DNA from 2 places in the Streptomyces sp. NPDC126510 genome. Region 1 is predicted to be linked to the other one. Evidence: riboswitches for the same ligand, from Rfam matches in the RefSeq annotation. Region 1 holds a riboswitch; the other holds the start of a gene.

Evidence for each region. Region 1 has a riboswitch for cobalamin ahead of ABTX60_RS31035 (ABC transporter substrate-binding protein). Riboswitches for the same ligand answer to the same signal wherever they lie in the genome.
Region 2: another riboswitch for cobalamin. It lies ahead of ABTX60_RS16730 (CbtB domain-containing protein); the one in region 1 lies ahead of ABTX60_RS31035 (ABC transporter substrate-binding protein).

What each region holds. Positions count from the first base shown of each region.
Region 1 covers NZ_JBEORR010000026.1:45,958-52,861, reverse strand. Annotated here, with positions in the region: gene ABTX60_RS31060 (cation diffusion facilitator family transporter) at 1-262, opposite strand, end outside; gene ABTX60_RS31055 (ArsR/SmtB family transcription factor) at 326-685, shown strand; gene ABTX60_RS31050 (4-hydroxybenzoate 3-monooxygenase) at 863-2,086, opposite strand; gene ABTX60_RS31045 (APC family permease) at 2,109-3,713, opposite strand; gene ABTX60_RS31040 (CoA-binding protein) at 3,868-4,296, opposite strand; cobalamin riboswitch at 4,403-4,563, shown strand; gene ABTX60_RS31035 (ABC transporter substrate-binding protein) at 4,647-5,663, shown strand; gene ABTX60_RS31030 (FecCD family ABC transporter permease) at 5,747-6,712, shown strand; gene ABTX60_RS31025 (ABC transporter ATP-binding protein) at 6,709-6,904, shown strand, end outside.
Region 2 covers NZ_JBEORR010000010.1:218,236-225,139, reverse strand. Annotated here, with positions in the region: gene ABTX60_RS16755 (SDR family NAD(P)-dependent oxidoreductase) at 1-312, opposite strand, end outside; gene ABTX60_RS16750 (NAD(P)/FAD-dependent oxidoreductase) at 454-1,485, opposite strand; gene ABTX60_RS16745 (isoprenylcysteine carboxyl methyltransferase family protein) at 1,482-1,997, opposite strand; gene ABTX60_RS16740 (type III polyketide synthase) at 2,002-3,138, opposite strand; gene ABTX60_RS16735 (UbiA family prenyltransferase) at 3,275-4,045, shown strand; cobalamin riboswitch at 4,192-4,342, shown strand; gene ABTX60_RS16730 (CbtB domain-containing protein) at 4,379-4,600, shown strand; gene ABTX60_RS16725 (CbtA family protein) at 4,622-5,392, shown strand; gene ABTX60_RS16720 (histidine phosphatase family protein) at 5,421-6,011, opposite strand; gene ABTX60_RS16715 (cupin domain-containing protein) at 6,044-6,439, opposite strand; gene ABTX60_RS16710 (MIP/aquaporin family protein) at 6,573-6,904, opposite strand, start outside.

The DNA of each region.
Region 1 (6,904 bases):
CCGACCCCGACACAGCCACGACGACCGCCTGGGCCAGCGCCGTCACGCCGAGCACGGCGAGCGAGACCCACAGCGCCCGCATCCCGCGCGCCGAGGACTCCAGGGCGGAGTCGACCTTGTCGGCGGTCTCGTGGGAGTGCGGGGTGAAGAGGTGGGCCATACGGTGGCGCAGCGAGTGCCGGTGGCCGTGACCGTGGGCGGTTCCGTGGTCGTGCCCATGCGAGTGGTCCTGGGTGTGGGTGTGCTCGTGCCGTTCGCTCACGTGGATCCCCTTCCGGTGCGCGCGGGAGTGGACGTACCCGTGCCGTGCCGCCATTATGTGCGTATGAGCGCACGCATGCACCTGTCACATGCGCACGATGAGCATCCGCGCAGTCCGGGCGAGGAGCAGTTCGCCCTCGCCGCGGAGGTCCTCGCCCTGCTGGGGGACCGGACCCGGCTCGCCCTGCTGCACGCGCTGACCGGGGGAGAGGCCGACGTCACGACGCTCACGGAGGCCTGCGGGGCGGCCAGGCCGGCCGTCAGCCAGCACCTGGCGCGGCTGCGTCTGGCGGGCCTGGTGAACACGCGGAAGGAGGGCCGCCGGGTGATCTACTCGCTGCGCGACGGCCACCTGCGCAGGCTGGTCGACGAGGCACTGAACGTGGCCGACCACCGGCTCAGCGACCGCCCCCTGCACGACTGAGCACGGCTCGCTCGGCAGCGCGCCGCGGCCCCGACGGGCAGGGATCGCTCCGCGGGGCGCCGCGGCCCCGACGAGCACGGATCGCTCCGTGGGGCGTCTCGGCGAGTACGCGCCCTCCGCGGCGCCGTCACGACGCGTCCCCGCGCTCCGCGGCGCCGTTCCGACGCGTACGCCCACTCAGTAACGCGCCGCCGTCCCGAGGTATTGCTCGGCGAAGGCGGCCGCCGCGGCGGGCGAGGTGAACAGGCGGCGCAGCCGGGCGAGCGCGGTGCCCGCGCGGAACGGATCGCCCGCCGCCGTGCCGTGGAACACCTCGGCCAGCCACTGCGAGAACTCCTGGTAGTCCCACACGCGCCGCAGGCACGCCTGCTCGTAGCCGGCCAGACCGCTGTCGTCACCGGTGGCCAGCCGGGTGACCAGGGCGTCGCCCAGCAGGAAGGCGCCGTGCAGGGCGAGGTTCAGGCCCTTGGCGGCGATGGGGGCGATCAGATGGGCCGCGTCGCCGACGAGGTGCAGCCGGCCGTGCACCATCGGCTCGACCACGTAGTCGTGCATGTCCAGCACGCGCTTCTCGATCAGCCGTCCTTCGGTCAGCGGGGGCACGCCCGCCGCCCCCAGCCGCTGCTGAAGCTCCGACCAGACCCGTTCGTGCGGCCAGTCGTCCGGAGTGTCGCCCGGCGGGCACTGGAGGTAGTAGCGGGTCACCTCCGGGCCGCGGGGCATCTGGCCGGCGAACCCGCGCGGGTGGCAGCCGAACAGCACGCGGTCGGCGGACGGCGGCGCCTCGGCGAGCAGGGCGAGCCAGCCGACGCCGTAGTCGTGCCGTGCGATCCGCACCCGCTCGGGAGGGAGCGAGGCACGGGTCGCTCCGCGTGCCCCGTCGCACCCGGCGACGAAGTCGCAGTGCACCACCCGGCGTTCACCCGTCTCGGGGCAGATGTACGACACCGACGGCCGGTCGCTGTCGAGGTCGTGCAGCTCCACGTCCCGGACGCCGAAGCGCATCTCGCCGCCGCGGACGTCGGCGTACTCGCGCACCAGGTCCGTCACCAGCAACGGCTGGGGGTAGACGAAGTGGTGACTGCCCGTCAGCTCGCCGTAGGGGAACCGGTAGCGCTCCCCGTCGAAGCGGAACTCGCACGCGGTGTGCAGTTCCGCGCGGTCCAGCAGGTTCCTGGCGAGGCCCCGCTTCTCCAGGCCCCGGACGGCCCATTCCTCGATCACCCCGGCGCGGGGCCGCTGTTCGATGAACTCACGGGTCTCCGTCTCCAGCACCAGACAGTCGACGGACGCGGCCCGCAGGATGTTCCCGACGGTCAGACCCGCCGGACCGGCGCCCACGACAACGACTGGGAAGCGTTGCGGGGCGCCGGAGTCGGAGGGCGCAGAGGCGTGGGTCATGCGCACATTATGGAGGCCGGTCTCAGTGGACCGGCACCTCCGTGACGGCCACCTCCTCGATGCTCAGCTCGATCTCTCCGGACAGGGAGGCCGAGGCCCGGGCCCAGTAGTAGATCGCCAGCGAGAACACCGCGACGACCAGGATGTCCCACCACAGTCCGAGGTGCCCCTGGCCGCCGAATCCGCCCTGCCAGGAGATGACGCCCATGCCCAGCAGGTAGACGGGCAGCCACTGGGCGGCCTTCCAGTCGAGCCGGGGAGCGTCGGGCAGGCCCTTGCTGGTGGCGTACCAGGCGTAGCCGCCGAGCAGGACGTAGCCGAGGACGATGGCCACGCCGAGCCGCCACAGGGTGTCCCAGGTGGACCAGTAGATGATGAGGTTGGCCACCACGAACGACAGCGGTGAGAGGACCTTCCCGCCGGGCAGGCGGTAGGGGCGTTCCCGGTGCGGCAGCCGGTCCGCGAACACGCCGTAGGCCAGCGGGGCGCCCGCGTACATCAGCACGCTCGCCGAGGTGATGAAGCTGACCAGCTGCTGCCAGCTCGGGAACGGCAGGAAGCAGACCACGCCCGTCACGAAGGACACGATCAGCCCGAACCACGGCACGCCGCGCGCGTCGGTGCGGACGAAGAGCTTCGGCGCGTAGCCGTTGCGGGCCAGTCCGTAGGAGACCCGGGACGTGGCCGTCGTGTAGATCAGTCCGGTGCCGCCCGGGGAGACCACCGCGTCCAGGTACAGCACCACGCTCAGCCAGCCGAGGCCCAGCAGGGTCGCGAGCCCCGCCCACGGGCCGCTGATGCCCGGGTAGTCGAGCTTGGTCCAGCCGTGCGCGAAGGAGCCCAGCGGCAGGGCGGCGATGAAGACGATCTGCAGCAGGACGTAGATGGCCGCCCCGATGGCGACCGAACCGATCGTCGCGCGCGGCAGGTCCCGTTGCGGGTCCCGGCTCTCGCCCGCCAGCTGGATCGCCTGCTCGAAGCCCAGCAGGGCGAAGATGATGCCGCTGGAACTGACGGCGCTCAGCACACCGTGGGCGCCGAACGGCGCGAAACCGTGCTCGGTGAAGTTGCCCGGGTGGAAGTTGCCCGCCGCGATGATGAAGATCGCGGCCAGCGGCACGGCCACCTTCCACCAGGTGGCGGCGCTGTTGGTGTGCGCCAGGATCCGCACTCCGAGGAAGTTGACGACGACGAACACGGCCATCAGGACGACCGCGACGACGAAGCCGCTCGTCGTCAGGGTCCCGTCCTTCGGGTGCTGGAAGCCCTGCGCCCAGTGCCAGTGCCCGGCGTAGCCGATCATGGCCTCGACCTCGATCGGTGCCACCGTCGCGGCCTGGAGCCAGGAGAACCAGCCGAAGGACATGCCGGCCAGTCCGCCGAACGCGTAGTGCGGATAACGGGCGGTGCCGCCGGCGACCGGGAACATGCCGCCGAGTTCCGCGTGCACCAGTGCCAGCAGCACGATCGCCACCGCACCGATGAGCCAGGACAGGATCGCCGCGGGGCCGGCCGCCACGACGGCCTTCTCGGCGCCGTACAACCAGCCCGAGCCGATGATGGAGCCGACCGAGGCCCACATGAGCCCGATCAGCCCGACATCCCGGCGCAGGCCGTCTCTTTCCATGAATTCAGGGGCCTCTCATAAATGAACTCGGAGAGTTCAGTGAGCAAGAGGCCTCAGATTAGGAATGGACTGCCCGGAGGCAGAAGAGGAGTTGTGCACGCTTGACCGGGCGCGGGAAACCTTGACCGACTGCGGGTATTTCCTGGAGAACGCTTCAGGATTCCTGTACGCGGTGATGAGGCAGCCGTGGGATCTCGATGGCCGGGCAGCGGTCCATCACCATCTCCAGGCCCGCCGAACGGGTCCGGTCGTACGCCGCCTCGTCGATCACGCCGAGCTGGAACCAGATGCCCTTCGCGCCCTTGGCGACCGCCTCGTCCGCGACGGCACCGGCGAGGTCGCTGTTCACGAACACGTCCACCACGTCCACGTCGAAGGGGATGTCCGCCAGGCTCGCGTACCCCTTCTCCCCGTGCACCGTCTCCGCTTTGGGGTGCACCGGCACAACGCGCTTGCCGAAACGCTGGAGCACGGCGGCGACGCCGTACGCGGCGCGCTGCCGGTTCGACGACAGGCCGACCACGGCCCAGGTGTCGCCTAGCCCGGTGAGGATCCTGCGGACCGTTGCCTCGTCGCCGTACACCGGCGGCCTCCTCCGAAGTCGTGAACGAGCTGCTCTCCGTTCAACCCGTTCAACGGCTCCGGGTGCGCGGTGATTCCCCGGACGGCCCCCGTGATAGCTTGCCGAGGCCAGTCGAACCCATGTACGTGGGTCAGGGAATCCGGTGCGAATCCGGAACTGACGCGCAGCGGTGAGGGGGACGGGCGGGGCCTCGGCCACTGGACTCCTCCGCGGACGTCCGGGAAGGCGCTCCGACCCGGGTGAACCCGAGTCCGAAGACCTGCTGGCGGCCCCCGCGGCCGCGCGCGGCGGGGGAGCACCGTACGACCGGGCTCCGCGATCGGGCCCTCGACGACTGAGGACTGGTTCCCGTGCCCCTCGCCCGACCCTCCCGTGCCGCCGTCCTGCTCACCACCGGCTCCCTGCTGCTGACCGGCTGTGGCGGGAGCGCGTCCACCGACGCGAACGCCGCCGTCACGCTCACCGACTGCGGACACGAGGTCCGCATTCCCGCCCCGCCGAGACACGCCGTGTCCCTCAACCAGGGCACCACCGAGATTCTGCTCTCCCTCGGGCTCGCCGACCGCCTCGCCGGCACGGCCACCTGGACCGACCCCGTGATGAAGGGACTGGAGAAGGCCAACGCGAGGGTGCCGCGCATCGCCGACGACAACCCGTCCTTCGAACGCGTCCTGGACACCGAGCCCGACTTCGTCGCCGCCTCCTTCGTCTCCACCCTCGGCAAAGGCGGCGTCGCCACCCGCGAGCAGTTCGAGAAGCTCGGCGTCCCCACCTACGTCTCCCCCTCCGACTGCGCCGGCAAGGACAACTCGGGCGGCGGCGACGGCGCACGCGACAAGCCCCTGGACATCGACACCGTCTACGGCGAAGTCCACGACCTCGCGACCGTGTTCGGCGTGAAGAAACGCGGCGACGCGCTCGTGGCCTCCCTTCAGCAGCGCATGAGGAAGGCCACGAAGGGCATCGACGCCTCCGACGTCACTCTCCTGTACTGGTTCGCGAACTCCGAATCGCCCTACATGGCGGGCTGTTGCGGAGCACCCGGCATCATCACCCGGGCCCTCGGAGCGAAGAACGTCCTCGACGACACGCACGAGGAGTGGCCCCAGGTCAACTGGGAGACGGTCGCCGACCGCGACCCCGACGTCCTCGTCATCGGCGACCTGACCCGCGAGTCCCAGACCGCCGAGTCGGCCGCGAAGAAGATCGCCTTCCTGGAGTCCAACCCGGTCACCAGGACCATGGACGCCGTTCGGCACAAGCGGTACGTGCTGCTCAGCGGGCAGGCCATGAACCCGACGATCCGCACCGTCGAGGGCGTGGAACAGGTGGCCGCCGGGCTGCGCCGGTTCGGGCTGGCGAAGTGACCGCCCGGGAGCAGGGGCCGGTGGCCGCCGGGCCCGGGCGCCGGGCCGGGCTCGCGCTGGGCCTGGCCGGGGCCGTCGCGCTCATGACCTCCCTCGCCGTCGCCATCACCATCGGTCCCGCCGACCTCGGCGTCGCCGACGTGTGGTCCGTCGTGGCGGCCCATCTCGGGCTCGGCAGCTCCGGGCTGACGCCGATCCGCGACGGGATCGTCTGGCAGCTGCGACTGCCGCGCACCCTGCTCGCCGCCGTGTGCGGGGCCGGACTGGCCGTGTGCGGGGCGGTGATGCAGTCCCTGCTGCGCAACCCGCTCGCCGACCCGTTCGTGCTCGGGGTGTCCTCGGGCGCCTCCACCGGCGCGGTCCTCGTCGTCGTGCTGGGCGTGGGCGGCGGCGCCCTCCCGGTGTCGGCGGGCGCGTTCCTCGGCGCCCTGCTGTCGTTCGCGCTGGTGCTCCTGCTCAGCCACACCCTCGGCGGCACCACCGACCGGGTCGTCCTCGCGGGCGTCGCCGCCATGCAGCTCTTCTCGGCGCTCACCTCCTTCATCGTGATGACCTCCGCCGACGCCGAGACGACCCGCGGCGTGCTGTTCTGGCTCCTCGGCTCGCTCGGCGGTTCCGGCTGGACCGACGTGTGGCTGTGTCTGGCCGCGCTGGCGGTGGCGCTGGTGGTGTGTCTGTCGTACGCCCGAACCCTCGACGCCTTCGCTTTCGGGCAGGACGCCGCCGCCGCGCTCGGAGTGTCCGTCGCCCGCACCCGCCTGGTCCTGCTGTGCGTCACGGCCCTGCTCACGGCGGCCCTGGTCAGCTCGGCCGGGGCGATCGGCTTCGTCGGACTGGTCCTGCCGCACGCCGCCCGGGCCCTGACCGGCCCCGGGCACGCACGACTGCTACCGGTCACCGCCCTCGCGGGAGCGGTGTTCCTGGTGTGGGTGGACACCCTGGCCCGTACCGTCCTCGATCCGCAGGAGGTTCCGGTGGGTGTCGTGACGTCGCTGATCGGGGTGCCGGCGTTCGTGGCGGTGCTGTACCGGACCCGGAGGGTGCGGTGAGCGGCGCGGGGGCGCCGACGGGCGCGGGGCTGCGGGCCGACCGGGTCAGCCGCCGTGCCGACGGGCGTCTCATCCTGGACGGCGTCGCCCTCGCGCCGGAGACCGGCTCCACGGTCGGTGTCCTCGGCCCCAACGGCTCCGGCAAGTCCACGCTGCTGAGGCTGCTGGCCGGGCTGCTGTCGCCGTCCTGCG
Region 2 (6,904 bases), on a different contig from region 1:
CAGGGCGGTCAGCAGATAGGGCGCGACGATGTTGACCGGCATGACCGAGGGTCCGCTCCACACCCCGGCGTTGTGGACGACGGCGTCGAGCGGCGGCGAGGCGTTCAGCTCGTCGGCGACCCGCCGCACGGCGTCACGCTCGGCGAAGTCGCCCACCACGACCTGTGCCCCACGGCCGGCCGGCCCGTCCAGCGCCTTCGCCCGCTCCGGGTTGCGGGCGTGCACCACCACGTCGTGCCCGGCGGCCAGCAGCGCCTCTGCCGTGGCCCGCCCCAGTCCCTCGGCGGACCCCGTCACCAGGATCCGGCGCACCGTTCCTCGCATGTGACTGCCTCCTTCGCTGGATTCGCGCCTCGCGACGAGACACGTCCTGGATCAGCCTTGCGGGTACCCCGTCGATCCCCTCGAGGCCATGGGTGGCCGCCTCGGCGCCGGCGGTGAAGGCGGCAAGCGCTACGCCAGTGCGTTCACCGCCGCCGCGAACACCCGTGGCAGGCGCGCCGCGGTGGGCATGATGAGTGGTGCGAGCGCGGGCCGCCGGCGGACCCTCACCAGGAGGTCGGTCAGCAGCCGGTGCCGGCGGGTGGCACGGTTCCAGTCGGCCTCGTAGCGGTCCGGCGTTCCGCGGCGCACGTTCGTGACGAGGGCCTGTGCGCCCGTGAGGGCCAGGGAGATGCCTTCGCCGGTGAGGGCGTCGATGTAGCCGGCGGCGTCACCGACGAGCAGCACCCGGCCGTGGAAGCGGGTGCGCACCCGCTGGCGCAGCGGCCCCGCGCCCCGCACCGCGGTCACGGCCGCCGTCGGGGGCAGGCGGGCGGCCAGCTCGGGAAAGGCCGCCAGCCGGGTGTCGAAGGAGCCGCGCCGGGACGTCAGGAGCGCCACGCCGAGCAGTGAGGGGCCCAACGGCGTGACGTACGCCTCCCCGTCGGGCCCCCAGTGCACCTCGACGTAGGACGCCCACGGCGGCACCGCGTAGTGCCGTCGCAGTCCGTACCTGGGTTCGCCCCGGGTCCTCATCTCCAGCCCGAGCGACCGGCGCACCGGCGAGTGCAGCCCGTCCGCGGCCACGAGCCACCGGGCGCGCAGACCCGTGCCCGGCACGGTCACGCCCGTGTCGTCCTGCCGTACTGCGTCGACGCGGAGGGGCAGTACGGGCACCCCGGCGTCGGTGACGGCCCGGTGCAGGGCGTCGTGCAGGCCGGTGCGGCGTGCGCCGAGGCCCGGGCCCTGCCGGAAATCCGCCTGGGCCGTACGGTGCCCCTGGATGTAGCGGATGCCGGTGATCGGCCGGCCGGGGACCTCCAGACCGAGGGCGGAGAGGGCTCGCACGGCGCCGGGCATCAGGCCCTCGCCGCAGGCCTTGTCGACCGGCGCGGGGCGGGGCTCGGCGACGACGACGTCGAAGCCGGCGCGTGCGGCGTGCAGAGCGGTCGCCAGCCCCGCGGGCCCGCCTCCGGCGATCACCATGTCGAGGGTGGCGCTCATGCGGGCACGGCCCGGGGGAGGGCGGCGTTCTCGCAGCGGATGCGGACGGTCAGCAGCCAGGCGTTGGCCACGGTGAACGCCAGCGCGGTCAGCCACGCGCAGTGCACCAGCGGCAGGGCGGCGATCTCCACGACGACGGCCACGTAGTTGGGGTGGCGCAGGAACCGGTAGGGCCCGGTGCCGATCGGACGCGCCCCGGGGACGACGATGACCCGGGTGTTCCAGTACGGCCCGAGCGTCATGACGCACCACCAGCGCAACGCCTGGGCCGACATCACGAGGGCGAGCATGGGCCAGCCGAGCGCGGGCACGAAAGGCCGGCCGGCCAGGGCGGGTTCGAGAAGGCAGCACACGAGCAGGCCGGTGTGCAGGGCGACCATGGCCGGGTAGTGGCCGCGGCCGTGCTCGACGCCGGCGCGGGCCAGGGTCCAGGACGCGTTGCGCCGGGCCACGACCAGTTCGGCGAGGCGTTCGGCGCCGATGGCCAGGAGGAGAAGGACGTACCACGTCATGAGGTCACCAGCGCAGCAGGACGAGTTCGGAGCAGAACCCGGGGCCCATCGCCATGAGCAGGCCCCAGCTGCCGGGCTCGGGCCTGGCGGATTCCCGGACGGTCTGCAGGATGTGCAGGACGGAGACGGAGGACATGTTCCCCACGGCCGCCAGCGAGTTCCACGCCGGTGCCAGGGCGTTGTCCGGCAGATCAAGGGTGTCGGCGACGGCGGAGAGCACCTTGGGCCCTCCCGGATGGCACACCCAGGTGCCGATGTCCTCGACGGTGAGGCCGTACTCGGCCAGGAAACCACGCAGATGCCGACCGAAGTGGCTCCGTACGATGCCCGGGATGCCGGCACCGATCACCACGCGGAACCCGGTCGTGCCGATGCTCCAGCCGAGCAGTTGCTCGGTGTCCGGATACAGCCTGCTGCGCGTGGCGACCACGGTGGGGCCGGAGGCCCGCGGCCCGGCGGGTGTGCCGGCGCGAGCGACGAGTGCGGCGGCGCCGTCCCCGAACAGGGCGCCGGCCACGAGGTTGGCCTGGGAGTCGTCCCGTCGCTGAAGGGTCAGTGAGCACAGTTCGACGGCGAGCAGCACGGCCGTGCCACCGGGATGCCCACGCAGATAGTCGTGCAGCCGGGCCAGACCGGCCGCGCCCGCCACACACCCCAGTCCGAACACGGGCACCCTCTTGACGTCGGGCCGCATGCCCAGACGTCCGGCCAGCCGGGCATCGAGCGAGGGGGCGGCGATGCCGGTGACGGAGGTGCACACCAGGAGGTCGACATCGGCCGGTTCGAGTCCCGCTTCCTTCAGCGCGCCGGCGATGGCCTCTTCGCCCAGCTCCAGACCCGCCGCCATCCAGGCGTCGTTGGCCTGCCCGAAGTCGCGCAGGGCGGCGTACCGGGCGATCGGCAGCGCGAGGTGCCGGGCGCGGACCCCGGCGGACGCGTGCAGGCGGCGCAGCAGGGCGCGGTCGGCTCCCGGCGCCAGGCACAGATCGCCGATCGGTTCGGTGAGGTCGTCCTGGGCGTAGCGGTGCGCGGGCAGCGCCGTGTGGACCGCCGTGATCGTGGTCCCCGCAGGGAGCCGGGCCTTCCCGCGCACCGTGCCCGGTGAGGCGGGGAGGTCTTCGGCCGTCACAGGGACACGCATATCGACAGTGCCTCTCTCGCCCTCTTTGCCCATTTATCTTGCCTGTGTGTCTCTACACCCGTCACCGGTCCTCTCCCGAGCGACACGCCGCGTTCCGGCGCTGTTGCGTTCCTGCCACCTGGAACCGGCGCTCGCCGTGACAGCGTTCGCGACCGTGCTGGCCGTCGCGGCCGGCCGGGGCGCGGCGGGTGCGGCCGAGGTGGCGGCAGCCGTGCTGGTGGGCCAGCTCTCGGTGGGCTGGTGCAACGACGCGGCCGACGCCCGGCGCGACGCGTTCTGCGGGCGCAGCGACAAGCCGGTGGCCACCGGCGAACTGCCGCTCCGGGCCGCGGCCGTCGCAGCCGGGACGGCCCTGGGCCTGTGCGTGCCGCTGTCCCTGCTGAGCGGCGCTCTCGCAGGAGTGGCGCACTTCGCCGCGGTCGCCACCGCCTGGAGCTACAACCTGCTGTTCAAACGCACGCCGCTCTCCCCGCTGCCCTACGCCGTCGCCTTCGGTCTGCTGCCGGCGTTCGTCACCCTCGGCCTGCCCTCGCCGTCCTGGCCCGCCTGGTGGGCGATGGCGGCCGGGGCCCTGCTGGGGGTGGGGGCGCACCTGGTCAACGTGCTTCCGGACATCCGGGACGATCTCGCGACCGGGGTGCGCGGCCTCCCGCAGAGGCTGGGCCGCGGAGCCTGCCGATGGCTGGCGCCGTCCCTGATGCTCGCCGCCGTCTGCGTGCTCGTCACCGGCCCGCCCGGAGGCGTGGGGCGCCCGGGCTGGGTTCTGGCGGGGGCGGCCGTCGTCGTGTCGGTCGCGGGCACGACCCTGCCCGTCGACGACCGCAGCCGGTGGCCGTTCCGGGCGGCTGTCATCGTCGCGGGCCTGGCCGTGACCCAACTCCTCCTGCGCGGCCCGGACATGTCGTAGGCGTCGAAGGTCCGCTCAGCAGCCCACGCGGAAGTTCGTGTCCTGCCGGCCGGGCCGTAGGGCGCCGTCATGTCACCGTCGATACTTGTGTTCGGTCGCAGGTAAGCGTTCGGTGAGAGCCGACCTCGGCTTCACGCCTGGGCATTGGTCATGTACCGGCCGAGCGGTACGGTCGGTGCGAATCGACGACGGCAGGACGGAAGCCGGTGGGAATCCGGCACGGTCGCGCCACTGTGTGCTCCCTCCCCGAAACGGGACGGGGCGAGTCAGACCCGTAGCCGTCGTCCCGTGCACCACCGACAGGGGACGCGAGCTCCCCGAGGAGGACCCGCCATGGCGCAGCATGTCGCCCAGCCGACCGACACCACTCCCGCCCTCCCCGCCAAGCTGCCGATCGGCGCGATCGTCCCCTGGGCGGTCTTCTTCGGCGTCCTGATGCTGGTCCTGCTCTACTTCGTCGGCGCCGAGCAGGGCGCCACCTCCGTCGTCTCCGGCGAGGACGTCCACGAGTGGGTGCACGACGCACGCCACCTGCTCGGCTTCCCCTGCCACTGACGCCGCGGAGCCGCATCCCTCATGAACTCCACCCTGGTGAGAAACCTGCTCGTGCGCGGCATGCTCGCCGGTCTCGCCGCCGGCGTATTCGCCCTGGCCGTCGCCTACTTCCTCGGTGAACCGCTCGTCGACCGGGCGATCGGCTTCGAAGAGGCCCATGCCCCCGCTCACGGGCACGAGGCCGAACTCGTCTCCCGCGGCCTGCAGTCCACCGCCGGCCTGGCCACCGGCGTCCTCCTCTACGGGGTCGCCTTCGGCGGTATCGCGGCTCTGGCCTACTGTTTCGCGCTCGGCCGGGTGGGCCGCTTCAGTCCCCGGGCCACCGCGCTGCTGCTGTCCGGTGGCGCTCTGCTCGCCGTCTACGTCGTACCGTTCCTGAAGTATCCGGCCAACCCGCCGGCCGTCGGCGACCCCGACACGATCGGCCGTCGGACCACCCTGTACTTCCTGATGATGCTGCTCGGCGTCCTGCTGGCGATCGCCGCCACCCTCCTCGGCAAGCGCCTCGCGCGGGGCCTGGGCACCTGGTGGGCGACGGTCGCCGCGGTGGCCGCGTTCGTTCTCGCGATCGGGCTCGCGTACGCGTTCCTGCCCGCCGTCGACGAGGTTCCCGCCGGCTTCCCAGCCACCGTGCTGTGGCGGTTCCGCCTCTGCGCGCTGGCCGTCCAGACCACCCTCTGGTCCGGATTCGGGCTGCTCTTCGGCGAGTTGGCCGAGCGGTTGCCGACCCCCGGGCCCGCGACGTCCACAGCCCCGGCCCGGCCGGTCGCCGCACCCCGACGGCCTGCCTGAAGCAGCGTTCCCGGAGAGCCGGCGCGACTCAGTGCTCCGCGCCGGCTTCCGGCACGTCCAGCGGGCGCCCGAGCCGCAGGTTCCAGCGCCCGGCCCGCCCGCTGAGTTCCGTCGCAGTCAGCGGCGGCACGTCCAGCCGCCGAAATCCCGCCGTCGGCAGGCCCAGGGCGTGAACCACGGCCGCCCGTACGACGTCCGGCTCGACCACGGCGAGCGTGCGCCCGTCCGTCTCGCGGAGGCCGTCCAGCCAGTGGGCGACCCGCGCACATGCGTCCCGTACCGATTCCCCGCCGTGGGGTGCGCTGGAGGGATCGGTCAGCCACCGCCCCACCGCCTCCGGTTCGGCGACGGCCACCTCGTCGAGGGTCCGGCCGCGCCACCGCCCCACATTCAGCCCCGTGAGCCCGGCCTCCTCGACCCCGTCCAGACCGAGCGCCCCGGCGGTCTGCCGGCAGCGCGCACTGGGGGAGACGACCACCCGGGCGGCCCGGGGCAGCGACCCGGCCGCCGCCGAGGCCCGCTCCCGCCCGCCCTCGTCGAGCGCGCCCCCGTCGTCGAAACGGGCCTGCCGCAGCGAGCGGTTCATCGCGGGAGAGACGAGGACGACTCGGCTGGTCATCCGTCCGTGCCCCCCCCTGCCCGGCACCGAGGTCACGTCCGCGGCCGGCCCTGGATCTGCATGCCCGGGCGGCGGCGGTGGACCGTCACGTACGACAGGCCGTCCGCGCCCGCGGTCACGCTGCGCACGCTGCCGTGCGGCAGCCAGACCAGGCTGCCGGGCTCCACCGGGTGCGGCCCGGCCGCGGAGCCGAGCGTGCCGTCCCCCGAGACGACGAGCAGCAGGACGTCGAGGTCGGGTTCGGCGTGGGCGTCGATGGACCCCTCGGGCGGGACGCGGACGAGGTTGGCGTCCAGCTGCCGGCCGGGTTCGGCCAGCCGCCACAGAGCGCCGGTCGCCTCCGGTTCGGCCGCGGCGAGCGACCCGGTATTGCCGAGGATCCGCGGAAGAGGGGTGTCGGCCGCGGAGAGCTCCTCCGGGTCAGTCATGGATCGTGCCACCATCCGATTCGGGCCTGCCCTGGGCCGATTCACCTGTACGGCGGGCGATCCGCACCTCTCACGGGCGGACGCCCGGATGAATTTAGCATCGGCCGCGGTCCCGGCCGCGGCCGATGCGCGCTCACTCGTCGTCGGAGGTGGTGGGGCGCGTCCGACCGGGCTCCGGTGCCTCGCCCTGTTGCGCGCGGGCGTGCAGTACGTCGCCGATGAAGAGGTCGTACACCAGGACGCCGATCACACCGCCGACGAGCGGTCCGACGATCGGGATCCACCAGTAGTCGCTGAACGCCCCGGCCAGACTGCCGGGGAAGGCCAATCCGTCCCATCCCGCCATCCAGGTGAACAGGCGCGGGCCGAAGTCGCGGGCCGGGTTGATGGCGTATCCGGCGTTCGCCCCGAAGGACATGCCGATGGCCGCCACGACGAAGCCGATCACCAGCGGGCCGAGATTCG